2 regions of the Nocardioides sp. Kera G14 genome follow, and region 2 is predicted to be linked to the other one. Evidence: riboswitches for the same ligand, from Rfam matches in the RefSeq annotation. Region 2 holds a riboswitch; the other holds the start of a gene.

Region 1 (4,180 bases), 170 kb from region 2:
GGTACATCGAGGAGAGCTTCCCGATGGTCGGGCCGGCCATGAAGAGGTTGAGCGACTGGCTCTGGTCGAGGTACGGCGACCGCGCGGCCGCGAGATCGATCAGCGCCTTCTGCGGCAGCTCCCAGGCGGTGCGGTAGAGCAGCCGGAGGTCCTCCGGAATGGCGGAGATGCCCTGGATGGAGCCCTCGGCACGCTTGATCTGCTCGCGCACGTCCGCGGTCCAGAGGCCGCGCGTCTTGAGCTCGCGCACCAGCGTCGTGTTGATCTGGAGGAACTCACCCGACAGCGTCTCGCGCTTGAACAGGTTGGAGACCTGCGGCTCGATGCACTCGTAGCAACCGGCGATGGAGGCGATCGTGGCGGTGGGCGCGATCGCCAGCAGCAGCGAGTTGCGCAGCCCCGTCTCGGCCACCTTGTCGCGAAGAGCGGACCACCGGGCGGTCTGCGTCGGAGTCGTGTCCCAGAGGTCCGGCTGCAGCTGCCCCTTCGCCGCCCGGGTGTCGGCGTACGCGGGATGCGGACCGTGCTGGACGGCCAGCGACGCCGAGACCTCCAGCGCCGTCAGGTAGATCTCCTCCTGGATCCTGGTGGAGAGCTCGAGCGCCTCAGCCGAGTCGAACGACAGCCCGAGGGCGAAGAAGACGTCCTGCAGGCCCATCAGCCCCAGTCCGATGGGACGCCAGCGTGGGTTGGACGCAGCCGACTCCGCCGACGGGTAGTAGTTGATGTCGATCACCCGGTCGAGGAACGGCACCGCCGTCCGTACGGTGTCGCGCAGCTTCTCCCAGTCGAGCTCGCCGCTCGTCACATGCTGCGCAAGGTTGATCGACCCCAGGTTGCAGACGGCCGTCTCCGAGTCCGACGAGACCTCGATGATCTCGGTGCACAGGTTGGAGAGGTGGACGGTCGGATGGCCCGGCCCGACATGCTCGTCACTCGTCTGGTTGCAGGTGCGGTTGGACGCGTCCTTGAAGGTCATCCACCCGTTGCCCGTCTGGGCGAGCGTGCGCATCATCTTCGCGTAGAGGTCGCGCGCCCTCATCGTACGCACCACCTGCCCGGCGGCCTCCACCGCGCGGTAGCGGACGTCGAACGCCGGCCCCCACAGGTCCACGAGCTCCGGGGCGACGTCGGGGTCGATCAGCGACCAGTCCCCGTCCGCCTCCACGCGGCGCATGAACTCGTCGGGGATCCAGTTGGCGAGGTTGAGGTTGTGCGTACGCCGGGCGTCCTCACCCGTGTTCTCCCGCAGCTCGAGGAACTCCTCGATGTCCGGGTGCCACGACTCCAGGTACACACACGCGGCCCCCTTGCGTCGGCCGCCCTGGTTGACCGCCGCGACCGATGCGTCGAGCGTGTTGAGGAACGGCACGATGCCGTTGGAGGCGCCGTTGGTGCCGCGGATCAGCGCACCACGGCCCCGGACGCGGGAGAACGAGATGCCGATGCCGCCGGCGAACTTCGACAGCTTGGCGATCTGCGCATACCGGCTGTAGATCGAGTCGAGCTCGTCGCGCGGGGAGTCGACGAGGTAGCACGAGGACATCTGTGAGTGCCGCGTCCCGGAGTTGAAGAGTGTCGGCGACGACGGCGATCTTGGTGACGTCAACGGGCTCGCTGTCGCCGTTGCGTTTGCGGATTTCCACAGGTGCTCCCCTCGGAGTTGCTCGAGAGGAGACGACGGGACGGCCACCGCGAGGTGGCGCCTGGCGTCAGCCCACCCTCGAGGCCTCGGACCACCACGCCCGACGGGCGCGGTGCACTGTCAGGTATCGGACTCGCACGCCTCCCTTGCGGGGGAGCGCGCTCACCGTTGCGGGGCAGTCCCGGACTCTCACCGGATTCCCTGGTTCAGCTGCAGGAGCACCATATGTGGGATCGGATCCCAGACGTGGGACCAGATGTTGTGGCCCGCGTGTCGTCGGCGTGTCGCGCTCAGAGCACGAGCACGCGACCGGCAACGACGAGATGCACCTCGTCGCAGTGCTCGGCGACGCGCTGGTTGACCAGTCCCAGCAGGTCACGGAAGAGCCGTCCCGATCGGTACGTCGGCACGATGCCGAGTCCCACCTCGTTGGTCACCAGCACCGTCATCTCCGACCGTGCGTCCAGGGCGGCGACAGCGCGCGAGACCTCGGCCAGGACGGTGGAGGTGGCGACGTCAGCCGGGGCGTCCCACAACTCGTCCTCGTCGAGCAACGCGGTGAGCCAGGTGCCGAGGCAGTCGACGATCACGGGCCCGGCTGACGACAGCGAGCCTGCGAGGTCGCGGGTCTCGAGCGTCGTCCAGTGCTCCGGGCGTGCGTCACGGTGCTCGCGGACACGCGTGGCCCAGTCGGCATCGCTCTCGTCCTCGGGTGACGGGCCTGCGGCGACATAGGTCACCGGTGCGTCAGCGGGCAGGAGGGATTCGGCATGGCGGGACTTCCCCGAGCGGACACCGCCGGTGACCAAGACACGGGCAGCCTTCATCGGACTCCCTCCCGGGCAAGCGTGAGCAGGACGTCGACGTCGAGGTGAGCCTCGACCAGGTCGGCGCACACCACCGAGTTGGTGGACATGTTCTGTGCCTTGTACGGCGCCACCCGCACGCCCCGACGGGCGAAGGCGCGACAGAGACGGGTCGTGACGACCGACTTGCCGGCGTCCGACGTGGTGCCGGCGACGAGCAGCCCGCTCACGCGCCGGAGCCGGTCGAGCCGAGGTGCCACCGGTGCAGCAACCGGCAGTCGTCGTTGGCCCACCACTGCAGGTCGAGCCGGTCCATGCGGAAGGTCACCGGCAGATGATCCCGCATCCGTTCTTCGACGTCAGCACGCCTGACGCCGCCCGCGGGGTGGTCGAGGGTCAGGTGCGGCACAGGATCCGGGAAGGCGCCGCCGTACGGCAGGAAGTCGGGAAACGCGGCCGTCAGCGCAGCTGTGAGCTTGCGGAAGGGCTCGTCCGGCTCGGGCCGGAGATGAATGACGCCGCCCCGGAACTCGACCACCTCCTCGAGCACGATCTCGACGGGTTCGACCGTCGCCGCGAGGTCACCGACGACCTCGAGGTCCCGCTGCGTCGGCTCCGTGACCCACGGGGCGAGCACCGTGATGTGCGCATGCACGAAGTCGGGGTCCGTCGACACGAAGCTGGCGTCGTAGAACGCCGTCCGCTCCCGCACGACCGCATCGAGGACGGGCACCGGCACCGCGAGCACCGTGTGACCAGTCATGATCGCGCAGGCTACGGCACCGTGTAGTCCGCCGGAATCTGGCTACAGCCCGAATATGACCACGATCGAGCAGGGGCAGGTTGCCGTCGTCACGGGAGCGTCGAGCGGTATCGGACGGGCGCTGGCCGCGGAGCTGGTGACCCACGGATACGAGGTGGTCATCGCCGCCGATGAACCGGAGATCACCGCGGTGGCGGCCGAGCTCTCCGCCACCTACGCAGGCTCGACAGGGACCGCGCTGCCGGTCCAGGTCGACCTGGCCGAGTCCGAAGGCGTGACCCGCCTCTACGAGGCGGTGCGGAAGCGCGGTGTGCCGAAGGTGGCCATGCTCAACGTCGGCGTCGGTGTCGGCGGTCGCTTCGACCAGACCGAGCTCGTCGACGACCTGAGGCTGATCGACCTCAACGTCCGCTCGACCGTCCATCTCGCCAAGCTCGTCCTCCACGACATGGTCGCCGCCGGTGAGGGACGCATCCTGGTCACGTCCTCGATCGCGGCGGTGGCCCCGGGGCCCTACTACGCGACGTACGCCGCCTCGAAGGCGTTCGTCCACTCCTTCGCCGAGGGCATCCGCGAGGAGCTCAAGGACACCGGTGTCACCGTGACCTCACTGATGCCCGGCCCGACGGACACGGAGTTCTTCATCCGCGCCCACATGGAGGACACGCCGGTGGGCCAAGGCACGAAGGACGACCCCGCCGACGTGGCCAAGGACGGCTTCAAGGCGCTGATGGCGGGCAAGGCGTCGGTCGTCGCCGGCTCGCTGAAGAACCGTTTCCAGGCCGAGGCCGGGACCCATATGCCCGACGCCCTGATGAGCCCGCTCATGGCCCGGATGACGAAGCCTGAGGAGTGACATGAGCCTGTTCAGCGTGATCGCCTCCCTCGTGGTCGCAGCCGGCGTGGTGGTCCTGATCCTCCTGTTCGAGCGCAAGCGGGCGCGGCAGATCCAGCACGACCTCAGGG
Region 2 (4,180 bases):
GGTGCGGATCACCCGCACGCGAGGTGTAGTGCCGGATCACCGCCGCCTCGACCTGCGTCACCGGGACCTGCACCTGCCCGCCCCGGGGGCCAACGCGGGTCGTCGCATGCTCGGCCGTCCACGCGATGATCTGCTCCGCCGCCCGGCCCTGCGCCGCATCCAGCGCCGCCGAGATCTCCGGATGCAACGCCGCGGCCAGCGACCACGTCTTCGGGCCGTTGACGGTGACCTCGACGAACCGCAACGCGTTCGCGTCCTCCCGCACCCGCCCCTTCGGCAGCCCGGACTCGACGTCGATCCCGGCGACCCACCGCTCATAGCCACCGGCGTCGAGGTCGCCGGCGTTCCGGGGCGCTGAGCCGGGCTCGGCGACGTAGCGGATCGCCAGCCCGCTGCCCTCGGCCAGGTAGTAGTCATCAGCACGGGAATGGTCGGACTCGACGTAGGCGCGCGCTGCCTTCGCTGAGCCCCGATAGAACTTGACCCCGCCATGCATCCCGACCACCCCGAGCGGTCCCCTTGGCGCCGTCGCAGAAGCTGACTACGAGAGCCAACAACAATCAACGACTGTCCCGAAAATGACTCGTGGGCCGCCCCGTCGGGCGACCCATCTACGAACCTTCGTAGCATGCGTGCCGAGCTCTGAACAAGGGTGTGAGCTGCGTGTCGCAGGATGTCTGACCTGCGGAAACAGGGATGTCGACGGCAGTGGTTGGTTGCCGTTGAACAGTCGGGAAGCGGGCGGTCGAGGTGGGTCGTCAGTGGCCGAGGCTGGCGACCACGCCGATCACGATGATCGCCGGCGGGCGGATCCCCTCCGCCTCGATCGCCTTGCCGAGGTGACCGAGGGTTGTGCGGACGACGCGCTCGGTCGGAAGCGATCCGTCCGCGACGACCGCGGCGGGCAGATCGGTCGAGCGGCCGCCGGCGACGAGGGCCTCGGCGATCGCGACGGCATTCTCCACCGCCATCAGGAGGACGACGGTGCCGCGCATCCGCGCGACGGCGGACCAGTCGACGAGGCTGTCTGGATGGCCGGGTGGGATGTGGCCGGAGATGACGGTGAACTCGTGGACGACACCACGATGGGTGACGGGGATGCCGGCGAGCGCTGGCACGGCGATCGACGAGGACAGGCCGGGGATCACGCGGACGGGAACGCCGGCCTCCTGGAGTGCGAGGACTTCTTCGAAGCCGCGGCCGAAGACGTAGTTGTCGCCGCCCTTGAGCCGCACCACACGTTTGCCCTGATGCGCACGGTCGATCAGGAGACCGTTGATGTCCTCCTGGGCGGTGAACCGGCTACGGGGCACCTTCGCAACGTCGATCAGCTCGACGGTCGGCGGCAGGTCCGCCAGCAGCTCTCGCGGCGCGAGCCGGTCGGTGATGACGACGTCCGCGGCGAGGAGCGCTTTGAGACCCGCAACCGTGATGAGGTCGGCGTCTCCGGGGCCGCCGCCGACGAGCGTCACGCCGACGAAGTCGGCAGGTTCGAGAGTGAAGGTGGCGCCGGGCATGGCTTCATTGTCCAAGCCAGGCGACCCCTCCGTCGATTCGGGCCACCGCACCGTTGGGCACCTCGACCCAGTCGGCCTCGTGTGGCTTGACTCCGTTCAGGTGAGCGATCGCAGCGCGGATCGCGTCCCCATGCGAGACCACAACCGTGACGCCGTGGGAGCCGAGGTCAGCGAGAGCAGCGGCCATCCGGTCGTAGACATCCATCAGCGATTCCCCGCCCGCGATCGGCAGCGTCGGGTCGCTCCAGTCGAACGCCTCGGCCGCAGACCAGGTCTCGTCGTACCCGCGTCCCTCCAGATCGCCGAGTCCCTGCTCGCGGAGGCGTACGTCGTGGGCGATAACGCCTCCGAGCTGTGCAGCGACGATCTCGGCCGTCTCCACGGCACGGACCAGGTCGCTAGTCACGATGAGCTTCACCGACCCGCCTTCGGCTACAAGATCGTCGGCGATCAGCCGGGCCGCCGACTCGGCCTGCTCCCTGCCGAGTTCGGTGAGCCTCGGGTGGGGCGTCTGTCCCTGCGTCAGGCGCAGGACGTTCCACTCCGACTGCCCGTGGCGGACGAGGTAGACCGGGTGCGTCATGGCGCGCATTCTCCCGTACGCTGGCCCCATTCCCGCGAGGCAGGAACCCGGTTCGACTCCGGGGCGGTTCCGCCACTGTGATGTCTCCCCTCAGTCCGAGGGAGACGAAGCCAGACACTCCGCGTGGGTCTATCCGACCGATCGACGGGGCGAGAACCCCGGAGGAGGAGCGCGCCGTGCGCATCGCCCTGTTGTCCACGTCCGACACCGACCTGCTGTCCGCACGCGCGAGCGAGGCCGACTTTGTCTGGGCCAACCCGAGCCGGGCCAGCGACGCGGACCTGGCCGCCGCCACCGCGAACGCCGACCTGGTCGTCGTACGTCTCCTCGGGTCGCCGCACGACCTCTGGTCCGGTCTTTCAGCGGTGCGTGAGGACGGGACACCACTGGTGATCCTCGGCGGCGAGCAGCAGCCGAGCGCGGAGCTGATGGAGCTGTCGACCGTGCCGATGGGCGTGGCGGCCGAGGCGCATCGCTACCTCGCCGAGGGCGGCCCCGCCAACCTGACCCAGCTCCACGCCTTCCTTTCCGACACGGTCCTGCTCACCGGTGAGGGCTTCGAGCCCCCGGCCACGATCCCGACATGGGGGTACGCCGACCGCCCGACCGCCAGCGACGCGGCCCTCCCGCGAGTCGGCGTCCTCTATTACCGCGCACATCAGGCCAGCGGGAACACCGACTTCGCCCACGCCCTCGCCGATGCGATCGACGCGACAGGTCATGCCGTCGGCGTACCGATCTTCGCTGGGTCTCTCCGGTCGGCGCCCGACGACCTCTACGAGGCACTCGGCGCTCTCGACGCACTCGTCGTCACCGTGCTGGCCGCCGGCGGCTCGGTGCCGGCCACGGCGAGCGCCGGCGGGGACGACGAGGCGTGGGACGTCGAGCGCATGGCTGCCCTCGACATCCCCGTGCTTCAGGGGCTGTGCCTGACGAACAGCCGCGCCGAGTGGGAGGCCTCCGACGACGGGGTCAGCCCGTTGGACTACGCCAGCCAGATCGCGATCCCCGAGTTCGACGGCCGGATCAGCGCAGGCCCGTTCTCGTTCAAGGAGATCGACGACCAGGGTCTGCCGCACTACGTCGCCGACCCCGAGCGGGCGGGCCGCGTCGCGCGCCTGGCGGCCAACCACGCCCGGCTCCGGCGTACCGCCAACGCCGAGAAGCGACTCGCGCTCGTCCTCTCGGCCTACCCCACCAAGCACGCCCGGATCGGCAACGCGGTCGGTCTCGACACGCCCGTCTCCGCGATCCGGCTGCTGCGCCGACTGCGCGACGCCGGCTACGACCTCGGCACCGACACTGCGTCCACTCCCAGCGTGGTGCTGCCGCTGCTCGATCTCGACGACGACACCGAGGCCGGCGATGCCCTCATCCACGCCCTGATCGCCGCCGGCGGGCAGGACGAGGAGTGGCTGACCTCGGCACAGCTCACCGACGCCCACGTCCGCATCTCGAAGGCGGAGTACGACGCGTGGAGGGCCGACCTTCCCGAAGACCTGCGCGAGACGATGGTCGAGAAGTGGGGTGCCTCGCCCGGGTCCCTCTTCGTCAACGACGACGGCGAGCTGGTGCTCGCCACGCTCCGTGCCGGCAACGTGGTCATCCTGATCCAGCCGCCACGGGGGTTCGGCGAGAACCCGGTCGCGATCTACCACGACCCCGACCTGCCGCCGTCCCATCACTACCTCGGTGCCTACCGCTGGCTGGAAGCCCCGAAGGACAAGGGTGGTTTCGAGGCTCATGCAGTCATCCACCTCGGCAAGCACGGCTCGATGGAATGGCTGCCCGGCAAGACCGCCGCGCTCTCGGCGTCGTGCGGCCCGGACGCCGCGATCGGCTCGATGCCGCTGATCTATCCCTTCCTCGTGAACGACCCTGGCGAGGGCGCACAGGCCAAGCGCCGCGCGCATGCCACGATCGTCGACCACCTCGTTCCACCGATGGCCCGGGCGGAGTCCTACGGCGACATCGCCCGACTGGAAGGTCTCCTGGAGGAGTACGACAAGATCTCGGCGATGGACCCGGCCAAGCTGCCGGCCATCCGGGGCGAGATCTGGCAGCTGATGCACGCGGCCGA

Evidence for each region. A riboswitch is a leader RNA that binds a small molecule or an ion and turns the genes downstream of it on or off. The one in region 2 is predicted to bind cobalamin.
Region 1: linked by a shared signal. The riboswitch ahead of LH076_RS06255 (ribonucleoside-diphosphate reductase subunit alpha) and the one ahead of cobN (cobaltochelatase subunit CobN) in region 2 are both predicted to bind cobalamin.

Annotation. Positions count from the first base shown of each region.
Region 1 is NZ_CP085839.1:1,258,668-1,262,847, forward strand. It holds gene LH076_RS06255 (ribonucleoside-diphosphate reductase subunit alpha) at 1-1,693, opposite strand, end outside; cobalamin riboswitch at 1,747-1,886, opposite strand; gene LH076_RS06260 (bifunctional adenosylcobinamide kinase/adenosylcobinamide-phosphate guanylyltransferase) at 1,936-2,472, opposite strand; partial or broken gene LH076_RS06265 (cobyric acid synthase CobQ) at 2,523-2,681, opposite strand; gene LH076_RS06270 (2'-5' RNA ligase family protein) at 2,678-3,214, opposite strand; gene LH076_RS06275 (SDR family NAD(P)-dependent oxidoreductase) at 3,270-4,070, shown strand; gene LH076_RS06280 (hypothetical protein) at 4,072-4,180, shown strand, end outside.
Region 2 is NZ_CP085839.1:1,424,533-1,428,712, reverse strand. It holds gene mobF (MobF family relaxase) at 1-496, opposite strand, end outside; gene cobA (uroporphyrinogen-III C-methyltransferase) at 759-1,517, opposite strand; gene LH076_RS07045 (histidine phosphatase family protein) at 1,522-2,100, opposite strand; cobalamin riboswitch at 2,097-2,242, shown strand; gene cobN (cobaltochelatase subunit CobN) at 2,277-4,180, shown strand, end outside.